Linked DNA regions of Variovorax terrae. The protein of the gene in region 1 interacts with the protein of each later gene in a pairwise test. Links are inferred from orthologs where the notes say so. Each region holds a gene or a part of one and is shown on either strand. Other genes may lie near its edges.

Evidence for each region.
Region 2: the proteins of secD (region 1) and pheT interact in binary tests that used the Escherichia coli proteins (3 or more experiments, as listed by UniProt). The link is inferred for Variovorax terrae from one-to-one orthologs.

The regions. Positions count from the first base shown.
Region 1 is NZ_JALGBI010000003.1:487,958-496,082, reverse strand. What follows is about bases 2,158-5,104. They hold secD (protein translocase subunit SecD), read right to left. Parts: upstream 4,601-5,104; coding sequence 2,714-4,600; downstream 2,158-2,713. Other genes in these bases: yajC (preprotein translocase subunit YajC), read right to left, coding at 4,656-4,988; secF (protein translocase subunit SecF), read right to left, coding at 2,158-2,702. In the rest of the region: MMF98_RS21725 (DUF1631 family protein), read right to left, coding at 1-1,736; more of secF, read right to left, coding at 1,749-2,157; MMF98_RS21705 (indolepyruvate ferredoxin oxidoreductase family protein), read right to left, coding at 5,277-8,125. UniProt on the Escherichia coli protein: Part of the Sec protein translocase complex. Interacts with the SecYEG preprotein conducting channel. SecDF uses the proton motive force (PMF) to complete protein translocation after the ATP-dependent function of SecA.
Region 2 is NZ_JALGBI010000001.1:2,325,466-2,332,380, reverse strand. What follows is about bases 581-3,679. They hold pheT (phenylalanine--tRNA ligase subunit beta), read left to right. Parts: upstream 581-970; coding sequence 971-3,388; downstream 3,389-3,679. Other genes in these bases: MMF98_RS10950 (integration host factor subunit alpha), read left to right, coding at 3,385-3,679; pheS (phenylalanine--tRNA ligase subunit alpha), read left to right, coding at 581-944. In the rest of the region: more of pheS, read left to right, coding at 1-580; more of MMF98_RS10950, read left to right, coding at 3,680-3,762; MMF98_RS10945 (MerR family transcriptional regulator), read left to right, coding at 3,868-4,317; MMF98_RS10935 (helix-turn-helix domain-containing protein), read right to left, coding at 4,533-5,327; MMF98_RS10930 (MSMEG_1061 family FMN-dependent PPOX-type flavoprotein), read left to right, coding at 5,417-6,082; MMF98_RS10925 (SDR family NAD(P)-dependent oxidoreductase), read left to right, coding at 6,115-6,915.

The DNA of each region.
Region 1 (8,125 bases):
ACCAGCTGGAACACGCGCCGTCCGGTCTCGGGGTACTGCTCGATCACCTGCACCACGCGCTTGATCTCGCCCTCCAGCGCGCTGCCGCTGATGGCGCTGGCGTCGAAGCCCATCACGCAGGAGCCCATGCGGTCGATCAGCTGGCGCGCCGGGTGCTGCAGCGTGCCGAAGAACTCGGGCTCGCTGATCGCCACGCGCAGCACCGGCATCTGCAACCGCGCGAACCACACACGCACGGCAGCCGGGATGCGCTCCTCGGCCAGGATGCTCTGGAACATCAGCGCCACGATCTCGATGGTGGCCTTCTCGGTCGAGGTGGCGGCCTTCTTCTTCAGCTCGCTGGTGCGCTGGCGCATGGCCGTGGCCACCTGCGCCACACCGGCGTCGTCATAGGCCACGGCGGGCATGCTGGGCTCGGCCACCTGGGTGGCATCCACCCGAGCCAAGGCCTCGGCCAGCGCCGGCGACGGCCGGGTGACATGCGTGGCGTCGAAGTCGGCCACGCGGTCGCTCAGCAAACGCCTCAACTGCCCGATCACCCCCTGCGCCCGCTGGCGCACCCGCGCCAGCGGTGTGCTCGCGGTCAGCATGCGGGTTTCCTCGCCCGCGCCCTCCGGGCCGCCCCGCGCCACCATGCCGCCGCCCGCACCGCGGCCGGCTCCGGCGCCACCGGCGGGCATGCCGGCAGAGCCGCTGGCCGGCGCGCCGGCGCGACGGGCACCGCCGGGGAAAGCCCCACCGCCACCGCCACCGCCACCGCCACCGCCACCGCTGCCGCTGCCGCTGCCACTGCCACTGCCACCCAGCATGCCAGGGCGACTGGCGGCCGCCCCAGCCTCTGCCCAGCGGGCGCCGGACAGGCCTGCCCCGCCGCCACTGCCACCCAGCATGCCAGGACGACTGGCGGCCGCCCCGGCCTCGGCCCAGCGGGAGCCGGACAGGCCTGCTCCGCCACCGCCACCGCCACCGCCACCGCCACCGCCACCAGCGTATCCATGGCCATGGCCGCCTGACGCGGTTGGTGCCGGCCCCGCATCGGGGCCCGTGACGGGGGCATCGTCAGGGGCCTTGTTGCGCCCCCCGAGGGCGCCCGGCGCCGTGCGCTTGACCAGGGGCTTGAGGTCGATCTCGGGCATCACGCCCTGGGCGATCAGGAACTCATTGGTGTGGTGATAGGTTTCGACCAGGCGCTGCACCAGCCCCTGCTGGATCACGTCCTGCACCAGGACCCAGACTTCGCGCGTCAGGCCGGCGGCAAACCACTGTTCCACCAGCAGCTGCGAGGTGACCTCCGGTCGCAGCACGTCGTGGCCGGCCAGTTCCTGCGTGCCTTCGAGCTGCTGGATGCGCAGCCGCAGGTCATTGAGCTCCCAGCTTGCCTTGTCCAGCACCGACAGCGCCAGGCGCGAGGACAGGATCTTGTTCTCCACCACTTCGTCGCCGATCAGCTCGAAGCTCGCGGCTTCGAGCCGGACGCGGGCGGTGGCGGTGGGCGGCGTCAGTGCGCCGCGCCAGGCCTTCTGCGTGCCGTCGGCCCAGGTGCCGCGCAGCTGCTGGAACGCCAGCATGGCATCGCGGCGCTCCTGCATTTCGCGGGTGCTGCCGCTCTGGTCCAGCAGGCCGCCCAGACGGCCCTGCACGGCCGTGACCAGCTCGGCCGTGACCCCTTCCACTTTCGCCACAAATTGCTGGCGCGCCTGGCGCGCCAGTTGCATGCCGGACGTCTGGGGCTGCATCAAGCCCGCTCCCTAGACCACGGCCCCTGCATTGGGGTCGTTCGGGTCTTCGTCCTTCTTCGCCGAGCTCTTGACCAGGTCTTCGCGCTTCACGCCCAGCCACATGGCGATGGCGGCGGCCACGAACACCGAGGAGTAGATGCCGAACAGGATGCCGATGGTCAGCGCCAGCGCAAAGTAGTGCAGGCTGGGGCCGCCGAAGAAGAACATCGACAGCACCATGGCCTCGGTCGAGGCGTGGGTGATGATGGTCCGGCTCATGGTGCTGGTGATGGCGTGGTCGATCACCTCGTGCGTGTTCATCTTGCGGTAGCGCCGGAAGGCCTCGCGGATCCGGTCGAAGATCACCACCGATTCGTTCACCGAGTAGCCCAGCACCGCCAGCACCGCCGCCAGCACCGAGAGCGAGAACTCCCACTGGAAGAAGGCGAAGAAGCCCAGGATGATGACCACGTCGTGCAGGTTGGCGATGATGGCCGCCACCCCGAACTTCCACTCGAAGCGGAAGGCCAGGTAGAGCACGATGCCGATCACCACCATGGCCAGCGCCATCAGGCCGCCGTGCACCAGCTCGTCGCCCACCTGCGGGCCGACGAACTCGGTGCGGCGCAGCGCCGCGTCGGCGTTCGCGGCCTGCAGCGCGGTCAGCACGCGCTCGCTCTGCTGGGCCGAGGTCACGCCCTTTTGCACGGGCAGGCGGATGATCACGTCGCGCGAGGTGCCGAAGTTCTGCACCTGCACGTCGGCATAGCCCAGGCCCGCCACCGTGTCGCGCACCTTGCCGAGGTCGGCCGGCTGGCTGTAGGCCACTTCCATGACCGTGCCGCCGGTGAACTCCACCGACAGGTGCAGGCCGCGGCTGAACAGGAAGAACACCGCCAGCGCGAAGGTGATGAAGGAGATCGCGTTGAAGATCAACGCGTGCTTCATGAAGGGAATGTCTTTTTTGATCCGAAAAAATTCCATGGTCCGTCCCCTCAGTTCGTCTTGGCCACGGCCGTGGCGTCGGCATCCGGCTTCCAGATCTGGCCGATGGAGACGCTCTTGAGCTTCTTCTGGCGACCGTACCAGAGATTGGCCAGCCCGCGCGAGAAGAACACGGCCGAGAACATCGAGGTCAGGATCCCGATGCAGTGCACCACCGCGAAGCCGCGCACCGGGCCGGAGCCGAAGGCCAGCAGCGCCACGCCCGCGATCAGGGTGGTGACGTTGGAGTCCAGGATGGTGGCCCAGGCGCGCTCATAGCCGGCATAGATGGCGGCCTGCGGCGCCGCGCCGGCGCGCAGCTCCTCGCGCACGCGCTCGTTGATCAGCACGTTGGAGTCGATGGCCACGCCCAACGCCAGCGCCATGGCGGCGATGCCGGGCAGGGTCAGCGTGGCCTGCAGCATGGACAACACGGCCACCAGCATCAGCATGTTCACGGCCAGCGCGACGGCGGAGAACACGCCGAACAGCATGTAGTAGGCGCACATGAAGACCGTGATCGCCACGAAGCCCCAGATCACGCTGTGGAAGCCGCGCGAGATGTTCTCGGCGCCCAGGCTCGGGCCGATGGTGCGCTCCTCGATGATTTCCATCGGCGCGGCCAGCGAGCCGGCGCGCAGCAGCAGCGCCGTGTCGTTGGCTTCCACCGTGCTCATGCGGCCCGAGATCTGCACCCGGCCGCCGGCGATCTCGGTGCGGATCACCGGCGCGGTGACCACTTCGCCCTTGCCCTTTTCGAACAGGATGATGGCCATGCGCTTGCCAACGTTCTCGCGCGTCACGTCCTTGAAGATGCGCGAGCCCTTGGCGTCGAGCGTGAGGTTGACGGTCGGCTCCTGGGTCTGGCCATCGAAGCCGGGCTGGGCGTCGGTCAGGTTCTCGCCGGTCAGGATGACCTGCTTCTTCACGATCACGGCCTGGCCATTGCGGTCCAGGTAGCGTTCGTCGCCGAAGGGCACAGCGCCGCTGCCGGCCTCGGCCGCGCGGGCCTCGGTGCTCTCGTCCACCAGGCGCACCTCCAGCGTGGCGGTGCGGCCCAGGATGTCCTTGGCCTTGGCCGTGTCCTGCACGCCGGGCAGCTGCACGACGATGCGGTCCAGGCCCTGCTGCTGGATCACCGGTTCGGTCACGCCGAGTTCGTTGATGCGGTTGTGCAGCGTGGTGATGTTCTGCTTGAGCGCCAGCTCCTGCACCTTGCGCGCCGCCTCGGGCTTGATGGTGGCGGTCAGCCGGTACTCGATGCCGTCGGGCGCGTCCACGGTCTGCAGGTCGGGGAACTGGTCGGCGATGATGCGCTTGGCCGCCTCCAGCGTCTGCGCGTCGCGAAAGCGCACCTCGATCGTCTGGCCGTTGCGGTTGATGCCGCTGTGGCGCACGTTCTTTTCGCGCAGCGAGCTGCGGATGTCGCCCGACAGCGATTCGGCCTTCTTGTCCAGCGCCGCGGCCATGTCCACCTGCAGCATGAAGTGCACGCCGCCGCGCAGGTCCAGCCCCAGGTACATCGGCTCGGCGCGCAGCGCCGTGAGCCACGCGGGCGAGCGCGACAGCAGGTTCAGCGCCACCACGTAGGGCGGGTCGGACGGGTCGGGGATCAGCGCCTTCTGGATCGCGTCCTTGGCCTTGAGCTGGGTGTCGGTGGTGTCGAAGCGGGCCTTGATCGAGTTGCCGTCGTAGGTGATGGCATCGGCCGTGATGCCGGCGGCCTTGAGGGCGTCCTCGACCCGGGTGTGCGTGGTGCTGTCGATCTTGACCGACGACTTGACGGCCGACACCTGCACCGCAGGCGCCTCGCCAAAGAAATTGGGCAGGGTATAGAGGGCCCCCACCAGGAGCGCGATCACGATGATCGCGTACTTCCAGACCGGATAACGGTTCATGATCTCGCTTCTTCTGATGCCGGCAGACGCGGCGGATGGCTGGAACAGCCGGTTGTTACTTCATCGTGCCCTTGGGCAGCACCTGGACCACGGCGCTGCGCTGCACCTGGACCTCCACGCCGGAAGCGATTTCCACCGACAGGTAGCCGTCGCCCAGCTTGGTGACCTTGCCCAGCAGGCCGCCGGCCGTGACCACCTCGTCGCCCTTGGCGAGCGCCTCGATCATGGAGCGGTGCTCCTTCTGCTTCTTCATCTGCGGGCGGATCATCACGAAGTACAGCACCACGAACATCAGCACCAGCGGCAGCATGCTCATGAGCGACGACGACATGTCGCCCCCGGCGGCTGCGGCGGGTGCGGTCTGGGCAAAGGCGGAAGAAATAAACACGGGCTACTCCACAACGGATGGTCGATACGGGACACCTCCCGGCCTGGGCGGGCACCTGACTGTGCCGCATGGGGAAGGATGGAGGATTGTATTCGGGGGGCTCGTGAGTAAGAAGTTGTAACCCCACGCCGCGCCCGGTCAGGCGGGCCGCGGGCCTGGCGGATGGCGCCGGGGCTGCCGCAGCCACGGCCAGCCGGGTCCGCGCCAGCGCGCGTCGCGTCTCCCGGTTGCTACCAATTCAATAGCTACAAAGCACCGCTGCACGCGGACATCTGGCCTGTTTGAGGCTCAAGCCGCCTGTTGCAGCGGCTTCGGGCTGCGCCAGGCCGCCAGCAGCTGCGTCCACTTCACGCGGGCCTCGGCCAGATGGCGTTCCTTGACGTGGCCATACCCCTTGATCTGCTCGGGAATGCGCGCGATCTCGACCGCGGCCGCGTGGTTGCCGGCCTCCAGCGTTTGCAGCAGCTCCTCGATGCTGGCGCGGTATTCGCCGATCAGCGCGCGCTCGGTCTTGCGCTCTGCGGTCCTGCCGAAGAGGTCAAGCGCGGTGCCGCGCAGGCCCTTGAGCCGGGCCAGCAGCCTGAAGCCCGTCAGCATGGCCGGGCCGAACTGCTGCTTCTGCAGCTCGCCCTTGGCATTCTTCTTGGCGATGATCGGCGGCGCGAGGTGGTAGTTGAGCTTGAAGTCGCCCTCGAACATGGCGTTGACCTTGGCCAGGAAGGCGGTGTCGGTGTGCAGGCGCGCCACCTCGTACTCGTCCTTGTAGGCCATCAGCTTGAACAGGTAGCGCGCCACGGACTCGGCCAGCGTGGTCTTGCCCAGGCGTGCCTCGGCCTGGCGCACCCGGTCGACGAACTGCCGGTACTGCTCGGCATAGGCCGCATTCTGGTAGCCGGTGAGGAACTCGACGCGGCGCGCCACCAGGCCGTCCAGCGTTTCGCGCTTCTTGAACGTCACCACCTGGGCCGGGGTGAACAGTTTCTCGACCGCCGCCCAGTCGTGCGCCGCATGGCGGCCCCAGGCGAACGCCGCCTTGTTGTTGTCCACCGCCACGGCGTTGAGCTCGATGGCGCGCAGCAGCGATTCGAGCGACAGCGGCACCCAGCCCTTCTGCCAGGCATAGCCCAGCATCATCGGGTTGGCGTACAGGCTGTCGCCCATCAGCCGGGTGGCGGCGGTGTCGGCGTCGAAGGTGCCGACGGCGGAAGCGCCCACGGCCTTCGCGATCTCGGCGGCGCAGGCCTCGGCCGGGTTCTGCCAGTCGGCGTTGTGCACGAAGGCCGCGGTGGGCGCGCTGTGCGAGTTGAGCGCCACATGGGTGCGGCCTTCGCGCATGCGCATCGCGGTCTCCTTGCCGGCGGCGACGATGGGGTCGCAGCCGAGGATCAGGTCCGCCGCCGCCATGCTCACGCGCGTGGTGCGGATGTCATCCTGCCGCTCGCCGATCAGCACGTGGCTCCAGGTGGCGCCGCCCTTTTGCGCGAGGCCCGCCGCGTCCTGCGTGACGATGCCCTTGCCCTCGATGTGCGCGGCCATGCCCAGCAGCTGGCCGATGGTGATGACGCCGGTGCCGCCGACGCCGGCCACCACGATCCCATAGGCACCATGGATGACGGGCAGCTGCGGCTCGGGCAGCGCACCGAGCTGGAGCGGCGACGCGGCCTGGTCCTTGGCTTTCTTCTTGAAACTCCCACCTTCGACCGTGACGAAGCTCGGGCAGAAACCCTTGAGGCAGCTCATGTCCTTGTTGCAGGTGCTCTGGTTGATCTGGCGCTTGCGGCCGAACTCGGTTTCCAGCGGCTCCACCGACAGGCAGTTGGACTGCTCGCCGCAGTCGCCGCAGCCCTCGCAGACCAGCTCGTTGATGACCACGCGCTTGGCCGGATCCACCATCGTGCCGCGCTTGCGGCGCCGGCGCTTCTCGGTGGCGCAGGTCTGGTCGTAGATGATGACCGTGGTGCCCTTGAGCTCGCGGAACTCGCGCTGCACCGCGTCCAGCGTGTCGCGGTGCTGGATCGCGATGCCCTCGGGCAGGCCGTGGATGCTGTCGTACTTCTCGGGCTCGTCGGTGACGATGGTGATCTTCGCCGCGCCTTCGGCCCGCATGCTCTGCGCGATCTGCACCACGCTGTGGCCCTCGGGCCGCTCGCCGACCTGCTGGCCGCCGGTCATGGCCACCGCGTCGTTGTAGAGGATCTTGTAGGTGATGTTCACGCCTGAGGCGATGGCCTGGCGGATCGCCAGCAGGCCGCTGTGGAAGTAGGTGCCGTCGCCCAGGTTGGCGAAGATGTGCTGGTCGGTGGTGAAGGGCTGCTGGCCGACCCAGGGCACGCCCTCGCCGCCCATCTGCGTGAAGCCGATGGTGCTGCGGTCCATCCAGGTGGCCATGAAGTGGCAGCCGATGCCGGCCATGGCGCGCGAGCCCTCGGGCACCACGGTGCTGGTGTTGTGCGGGCAGCCCGAGCAGAACCAGGGCGCGCGGTCGGCCTTCACTTCCAGCACCTGCAGCGCGCGCTCCTTGGCGCCCAGGATGGCGAGCTGCGCGTCGATGCGCGCGGCCATGTCGCCGTCCACACCGAGCTTCTTGAGGCGCTGCGCGATGGAGCGCGCGATCAGCGCGGGCGACAGGTCGGCGTTGGCGCGCAGCAGGGTGTTGGCCGTGGGGTTGGGCTGCGACCATTCGCCGCCGGAAAAGTCGCCTTCGACTTCGCTGAACTTGCCCAGCACATTGGGCCGCACGTCGGGCCGCCAGTTGTACAGCTCTTCCTTGAGCTGGTACTCGATGACCTGGCGCTTCTCCTCGATCACCAGGATTTCCTGCAGGCCGGTGGCGAACTCGCGCGTGAGCTGCGCCTCCAGCGGCCAGACCACGCCGACCTTGTGCAGGCGGATGCCGAGCTGGCGGCAGGCTGCGTCGTCCAGGCCGAGGTCGATCAGGGCCTGGCGGGTGTCGTTGTAGGCCTTGCCCGAGGCGATCAGGCCGATGCGGTCGTTCGGGCCCTCGATCACGTTGTAGTTCAGGCGGTTGGCGCGGATGTAGGCCAGCGCGGCATACCACTTGTAGTCGAACAGGCGCGCCTCCTGCTCCAGCGCGTGGTCGGGCCAGCGGATGTGCACGCCGCCGGGCGGCATCTGGA
Region 2 (6,915 bases), on another replicon or contig:
GCATCACCGAACTCATGAAGGGCATGGCCGCCCTCAGCGTGGAAGAAAAGAAGACGCGCGGCGCCGCCATCAACCTCGCCAAGCAGGCCATCGAGGCTGCATTGACCCGGCGCCGCCAGGCCCTGGCCGACGCGGAGCTGCAGGTTCAGCTCAAGGCCGAGGCGCTGGACGTCTCGCTGCCGGGCCGCCAGCGCGGGCAGGGCGGTCTGCACCCGGTGTCGCTGACGCTGGAGCGCATCGAGGCGATCTTCGGTTCGATGGGCTTCGACGTGGCGCAGGGCCCGGAGATCGAGACCGACTGGTTCAACTTCACCGCACTGAACACGCCCGAAGACCATCCGGCGCGTTCCATGCACGACACCTTCTACGTCGAGGGCGGTTCGCCCGAGGCGCCCAACCTGCTGCGCACCCACACCAGCCCGATGCAGATCCGCTATGCGGTGCAGCACGTCAAGAAGCACCGCGCGCGCATCGATGCCGGCCTGGGCATGCCAGAGATCCGCGTGATCGCCCCGGGGCGCACCTACCGCGTGGACAGCGATGCCACGCACTCGCCGATGTTCCACCAGTGCGAAGGCCTGTGGGTCGGCGAGAACGTGAGCTTCAAGGACCTGAAGGTCGTGTTCACCGACTTCTGCCGCACCTTCTTCGAGAGCGACGACCTGGTGCTGCGCTTCCGCCCGAGCTTCTTCCCCTTCACCGAGCCCAGCGCCGAGATCGACATCCAGTTCCAGCACGGCCCGCTGGCCGGCCGCTGGCTCGAAGTTTCGGGCTCGGGCCAGGTGCACCCGAACGTGGTGCGCAACATGGGCCTGGACCCCGAGAAATACATCGGCTTCGCCTTCGGCATGGGCCCGGACCGCCTGACCATGCTGCGCTACGGCGTGAACGACCTGCGCCTGTTCTTCGACGGCGACATCCGCTTCCTGAGCCAGTTCCAGTAAACCGACAGACACGAGAGAAGAAAAGCATGCAATTCCCCGAGTCGTGGCTGCGCGAGTTCTGCAACCCGCTGCTGACCACCGAACAACTGGCCGAGACGCTGACCATGGCCGGGCTCGAAGTCGAAGAGCTCAAGCCGGTGGCGCCGCCGTTCACGAAGATCGTGGTGGGCGAGATCAAGGAAGCCGTGCAGCATCCCAATGCCGATCGCCTGCGGGTGTGCCAGGTGGATGCGGGGCAGGGCGCCCTGCTCAATATCGTCTGCGGCGCGCCCAACGCCCGCGTCGGCATCAAGGTGCCGGTTGCGCTGGCCGGTGCCGAACTGCCGCCGGGCGAAGACGGCAAGCCCTTCCTGATCAAGGTCGGCAAGCTGCGCGGCGTCGAAAGCCAGGGCATGCTGTGCTCGGCGCGCGAGCTCAAGCTGTCAGAGGACCATGGCGGCCTGCTCGAACTCGCGGCCGACGCACCCGTGGGGCAGGACATCCGCGCCTACCTGAACCTCGATGACACGCTGTTCACGCTGAAGCTCACGCCCAACCTGGCCCATGCGCTGAGCGTCTATGGCATTGCGCGCGAGGTGTCTGCACTGACCGGTGCACCCCTCAAGCAGCCGGCATTTCCGCCCACTGCGGTGAAGTACCAGGACCGGCTGCCGGTGCGGATCAGCGCCCCCGACCTGTGCGGCCGCTTCTCCGGACGGATCGTGCGCAACGTCGACACCCAGGCGGCCACGCCGCAGTGGATGGTGGACCGGCTGGCCCGCTGTGGCCAGCGCAGCGTCACGGCGCTGGTGGACATTTCCAACTACGTGATGTTCGAGTTCGGCCGTCCTTCGCACATCTTCGATCTCGACAAGATCCACGGCGGCCTCGACGTGCGCTGGGGCCAGGCCGGTGAACAGCTCAAGCTGCTCAATGGCAACACCGTGACGGTGGACGACAAGGTCGGCGTGATCGCCGATGACGCCCAGGTCGAATCGCTCGCCGGCATCATGGGCGGTGATGCCACAGCGGTGTCGGACGACACGAAGAATGTCTATGTCGAGGCCGCGTTCTGGTGGCCCCAGTCCATCGCCGGCCGCTCGCGCCGCTACAACTTCTCCACGGATGCCGGCCATCGCTTCGAGCGTGGTGTGGACCCGGGCCAGACGGTGGAGCACATCGAACGCATCACCCAGTTGATCCTCGACATCTGCGGGGGCGAGGCCGGCGTGATGGACGACCAGATCGCCCATCTGCCGGCGGCTGCGCCCGTCGTGCTGCGTGTCGCACGCGCGGCCAAGGTGATCGGCATGCCTCTCACCCAGGCGCAGTGCGCCGAGGCGCTCAGGCGCCTGGGCTTGCCGCTGACCGAAGGCGAGGGCACGCTGACCGTGGTGCCGCCGTCCTACCGGTTCGATCTGCAGATCGAGGAGGACCTGATCGAGGAAGTGGCGCGTCTGGTGGGCTACAACCAGCTGCCGACCACGCCGCCGCTGGCCCCCATCACCGCCAGGATCCGCGCCGAATCGCAGCGCAGCGCGTTTGCCGTGCGGCGCGCGCTGGCGGCTCTCGGCTACCAGGAAACCATCAATTTCAGCTTCGTCGAGGAACGCTGGGAGCGCGAGCTGGCGGGCAATGCCGAGCCCATCAAGCTGCTCAACCCGATTGCCAGCCAGATGAGCGTGATGCGCTCGTCGCTGCTTGGCTCGCTGCTGCAGGTCCTGAAGTTCAACCTGGACCGCAAGGCGCAGCGCGTGCGCGTGTTCGAACTGGGGCGCGTGTTCCTGCGAGACGCCTCGGTGCGCGATACCGACACGACGGTTGCCGGCGTGCATCAGCCGATGCGTGTCGCCGGCATGACCTATGGCAGTGTCGATGCGCCGCAATGGGGTCGCAAGGACCAGGGCGTGGACTTCTTCGATGCGAAAGGCGATGTCGAGGCGCTGCTGGCGCCTTTGCAGGCGTCCTTCGAGCCGGCGCAGCATCCGGCCATGCACCCTGGACGTTGCGCGAGGGTCATCCTCGACGGCAAGGCCATCGGCTTTGTCGGCGAACTCCATCCCCAGTGGCGCCAGGGCTACGACCTGGCGCATGCGCCCGTCATGTTCGAACTGGAACTGGATGCCGTGCTGCAGCGCGCGGTACCGGCTTTCCGGCCGGTTGCCAAGCACCAGGCCGTGGAGCGCGACATCGCCGTACTGGTGACCGAATCGGTGACCCACGCGGCGCTCATGGCGGCCGTGCAGGCGGCCCCGACGAACGGCCTGCTGCGCGGTGCCGTGCTGTTTGACGTCTACCGTCCCAAGCAAGCCGGCGGCGGCATGGGCGAGGGCGAGAAGAGCCTGGCCGTGCGCTTGACGCTCAACAGCGATGAAGCCACACTGACCGACGAGCAGATCGAAGCCGCCGTGCAGGCCGTGGTCGGCCAGCTGGTCGATCAGCTCGGTGCGCGCCTGCGTGCCTGAGCGGGCCCCATCAGAAGCCACAACAGAGAGAGGACCCCATGGAATTTGCCGTTGAAAGCCTGGAGACGCCGGCCTTGACCAAGGCGCAGCTGGCAGAGCTGCTGTTCGAGCAGATCGGCCTGAACAAGCGTGAATCCAAGGACATGATCGATGCGTTCTTCGACCTGATTTCCGACAGCCTGGTCGAAGGCCGCGACGTCAAAATCTCGGGCTTCGGCAACTTTCAGATCCGCACCAAGGCCCCGCGTCCGGGACGCAACCCGCGGACCGGGGAGGCCATCCCGATCCAGGCGCGCCGTGTCGTGACGTTCCATGCCAGCCACAAGCTCAAGGAACAGATCCAGGGCGAGCAGGATGTCCCGGACATGGCCTGAGAAACAACACTTCGTTGCATTTTCGGGGCTGCGGGCGCAGGGGCTTTGCACGCCAGGCCCAGTTAGAGTAACCTCGAAGCTTTCCCCTGTACAACATTGATTTCAATGGAGAAAGCTCTCCCACCCATCCCAGCCAAACGCTATTTCACCATTGGTGAGGTCAGCGATTTGTGCGGTGTCAAACCGCACGTGCTACGGTATTGGGAGCAGGAATTCACGCAGTTGCGACCCATGAAGCGACGTGGCAACCGCCGGTATTACCAGCACCATGAGGTGCTGATGATCCGCCGCATCCGCGACCTGCTGTACGACCAGGGATTCACCATCAGCGGTGCGCGCAACAAGCTGCAGGAGCTGGTGCAGGTGGAACGCGACAAGCGGCGCAATGGCGAAGTCATGCTCGAAGGCGTGGAGGTGATCGAAGGCGACGATTCGAGCTTTGACGACTTCGAAGACAGCGTGTCGCTCGACGAGGACAGCCAGGTGTCGCAGAAGCTTTTGCTGGTGCGGCGAGAATTGTTCGAAATACGCGAGCTCCTGTCCGCGACGCACTGAGTCACGGGTTATAATCTGAGGCTTGTCGGCGTGTAGCGCAGCCTGGTAGCGCACTTGCATGGGGTGCAAGGGGTCGCGAGTTCGAATCCCGCCACGCCGACCATTAAAAACAAGGCCCCGCTGCTATGAAAATAGCAGCGGGGCTTTTTGTTTCCGTTGAATGGGATCGGTGCGATCAGCTCAAGACCTCAAGCACGCGATAGGCGAAGGCGAGGTCATGCGGAGGCCGAATCCCCTCGCAGGTACTGGGTGGGCGTCACGCCAAAGCTGCGCTTGAACAAGGCGATGAATGCGCTGATGCTACTGTAGCCGAGTTCAAGTGCAGTGGCGGTGACGGAATGCCCCTCAGCCAGCAGTTCGAGGGAGCGCAGCAGGCGCGCCCGCTGCCGCCAGGCGCCCAGGCTGTAGCCGGTCTCCACTGGAAAGCGCCGACTCAGCGTGCGTGGGGAGACATTCGCCAGCGCCGCCCAGTCCTCCAGCGAGTGCTCCAATGCCGGCTCCTTTAGCAACCCCTGCGCGATCTTCACCAGCGATGTGCTGGTTGGCATCGGCAGGTTGAGCGCCTGCGCAGGCAGCGAGCGGACTTCCTGCACCACCACTTGCTCAAGCAGACCGCGCATGGGGTCCGCAGGCGCTTCGTGCAGGGACTCCAGCCGGCGCAAGGTTTCGCGCAGCAGGGCCGAGAGGCGCAGCGTGGCTGGCTGCTGCGGCAGACCCTCGCAAGCGCTTGCACGCACATACACGCTCCAACCGTCGACCTGGCCATGCGTGTTCGCCCAATGCAATTGCCCGGGTGGAATCCAGACCGCGTGCACATTCGGCACCAGCCATTTTCCGGCAGTGGTGCCTAGCGTTATGAGGCCGCGCCAGACGCCGAGCAACTGCCCGCGCCCGTGGCTGTGCGCATCGACCAGGGTGTGTCCTTCAATGCATTGCGAAACGACGACCACCAAGGGGCCGGCGTCGTCGTTCTTCGGGTCGGCAATCCCGGGCGGGTAGGGTGGGAGCATGGCGCAAATGAGGTATCGATTGACCTGAATAGCATAGCTTCGCCACGGATGCCAACCTAGCATGGCCTTTCATCCAGGAGTAAATGACCATGCAAGACCCCAGCGTTCTGCCCGAAGGTGCGGCGGATCTTTTCGTGCATATGGCCCCGCGCGAGCCTGTCGATCTCGGTGCGCTGTACGCAGCGCCGCCGCCGATGATCCAGAAAGCGGTGACCAACTACCTTACCGAATACCACCGCGCGTATCTGGAGATCGCGACCTTCTTCTGCCTGGCCACCGGGCGTCAGGACGCAGGCCTGGACGCCTCTCCGCGCGGCGGCCCGCCGGGCTTCGTGCGGATGCTGGACGCGACCACGCTCGTCTTTGCGGACTGGCCCGGCAACAACCGCATCGAGTCCTTGCGCAACCTGCAGCATGACGACAGAGTCGCCATGCTCTTTCTGTTCCCGGGGCTGGAGGTGTTCATGCGCATCAACGGCTGCGCCCGCATCTCGACGGCCTCCGAACTGCTTGAGGAACTCGCGGAGGGAGCAAAACAGCCCAAGGCCGCCGTCGTGGTGAAGGTCGAGGAAGCGCTGTTCCATTGCGGAAAAGCCGTCAACCGTGCGCGGCTGTGGAACCCCGCATCGCAGGTGGATCGCGCCAGCCTGCCCAGCGTCGGCACGGTGCTGGTTGCGCTGGCCGGACTGAGCGGCGTGTCTGCGTCGGCACTGGATGCCAAGTACGACGTGGCGGTCAAGCAAGAGCTGTACTGACATCGAACATCAAAACGCAAGGCAGGAAAATCATGGCAAACAAGATCTGGTTCATCACGGGCGCTTCCCGGGGATTCGGGCACGCATGGACGCAGGCGGCGCTGGCGCGCGGCGACCAAGTGGTCGCTACCGCGAGATCCCTGGAAACGCTGCGGCCGTTGGCCGAAAAATATGGCAATGCGGTGCTGCTACTGGCGCTTGATGTCACGGACCGCGCCGCGGTATTCGCGGCCGTCGAGACGGCCAAGGCGCACTTTGGCCGGCTGGACGTGGTCGTCAGCAATGCGGGCTACGCGCTGTTCGGCACGATCGAGGAGAGCAGCGAGGCGCAGGCGCGCGCGCAGTTCGAGACCAATCTGTTCGGAACGCTGTGGGTTATCCAGGCCGCACTGCCGCACCTGCGGGCGCAGGGCGGCGGACATCTGCTGGTGACCTCCAGCATCGCAGGCGTAATTACTTTCCCAACGGCAGGCATCTACAACGCAACCAAGTGGGCTGTCGAAGGGCTCATGGAAACGCTGGCGTCGGAGGTCGAAGCCTTCGGCATCCGCGTGACGCTGATCGAGCCCGGCGGCTACGACACCGACTGGCGCGGGGCCTCGGCCGCCACCACCGTGCCGATGGAGGCCTATGGTGAACTGCGCCGGAAGATCAAGGCGCTCAGTGCGGGTCGGGCATTGGGCCAGCCTGCCTCCACCTCGGCAGCCATTCTTGCGGTGGTCGACGCGCAGGAGCCGCCGTTGCGGCTCTTCCTTGGCAGGGCTGGCCTGCCCGCCGCGAGACAAGCCTATACGCAACGGCTGTCGGTGTGGGAAGCTTGGGCCGCGGAGTCG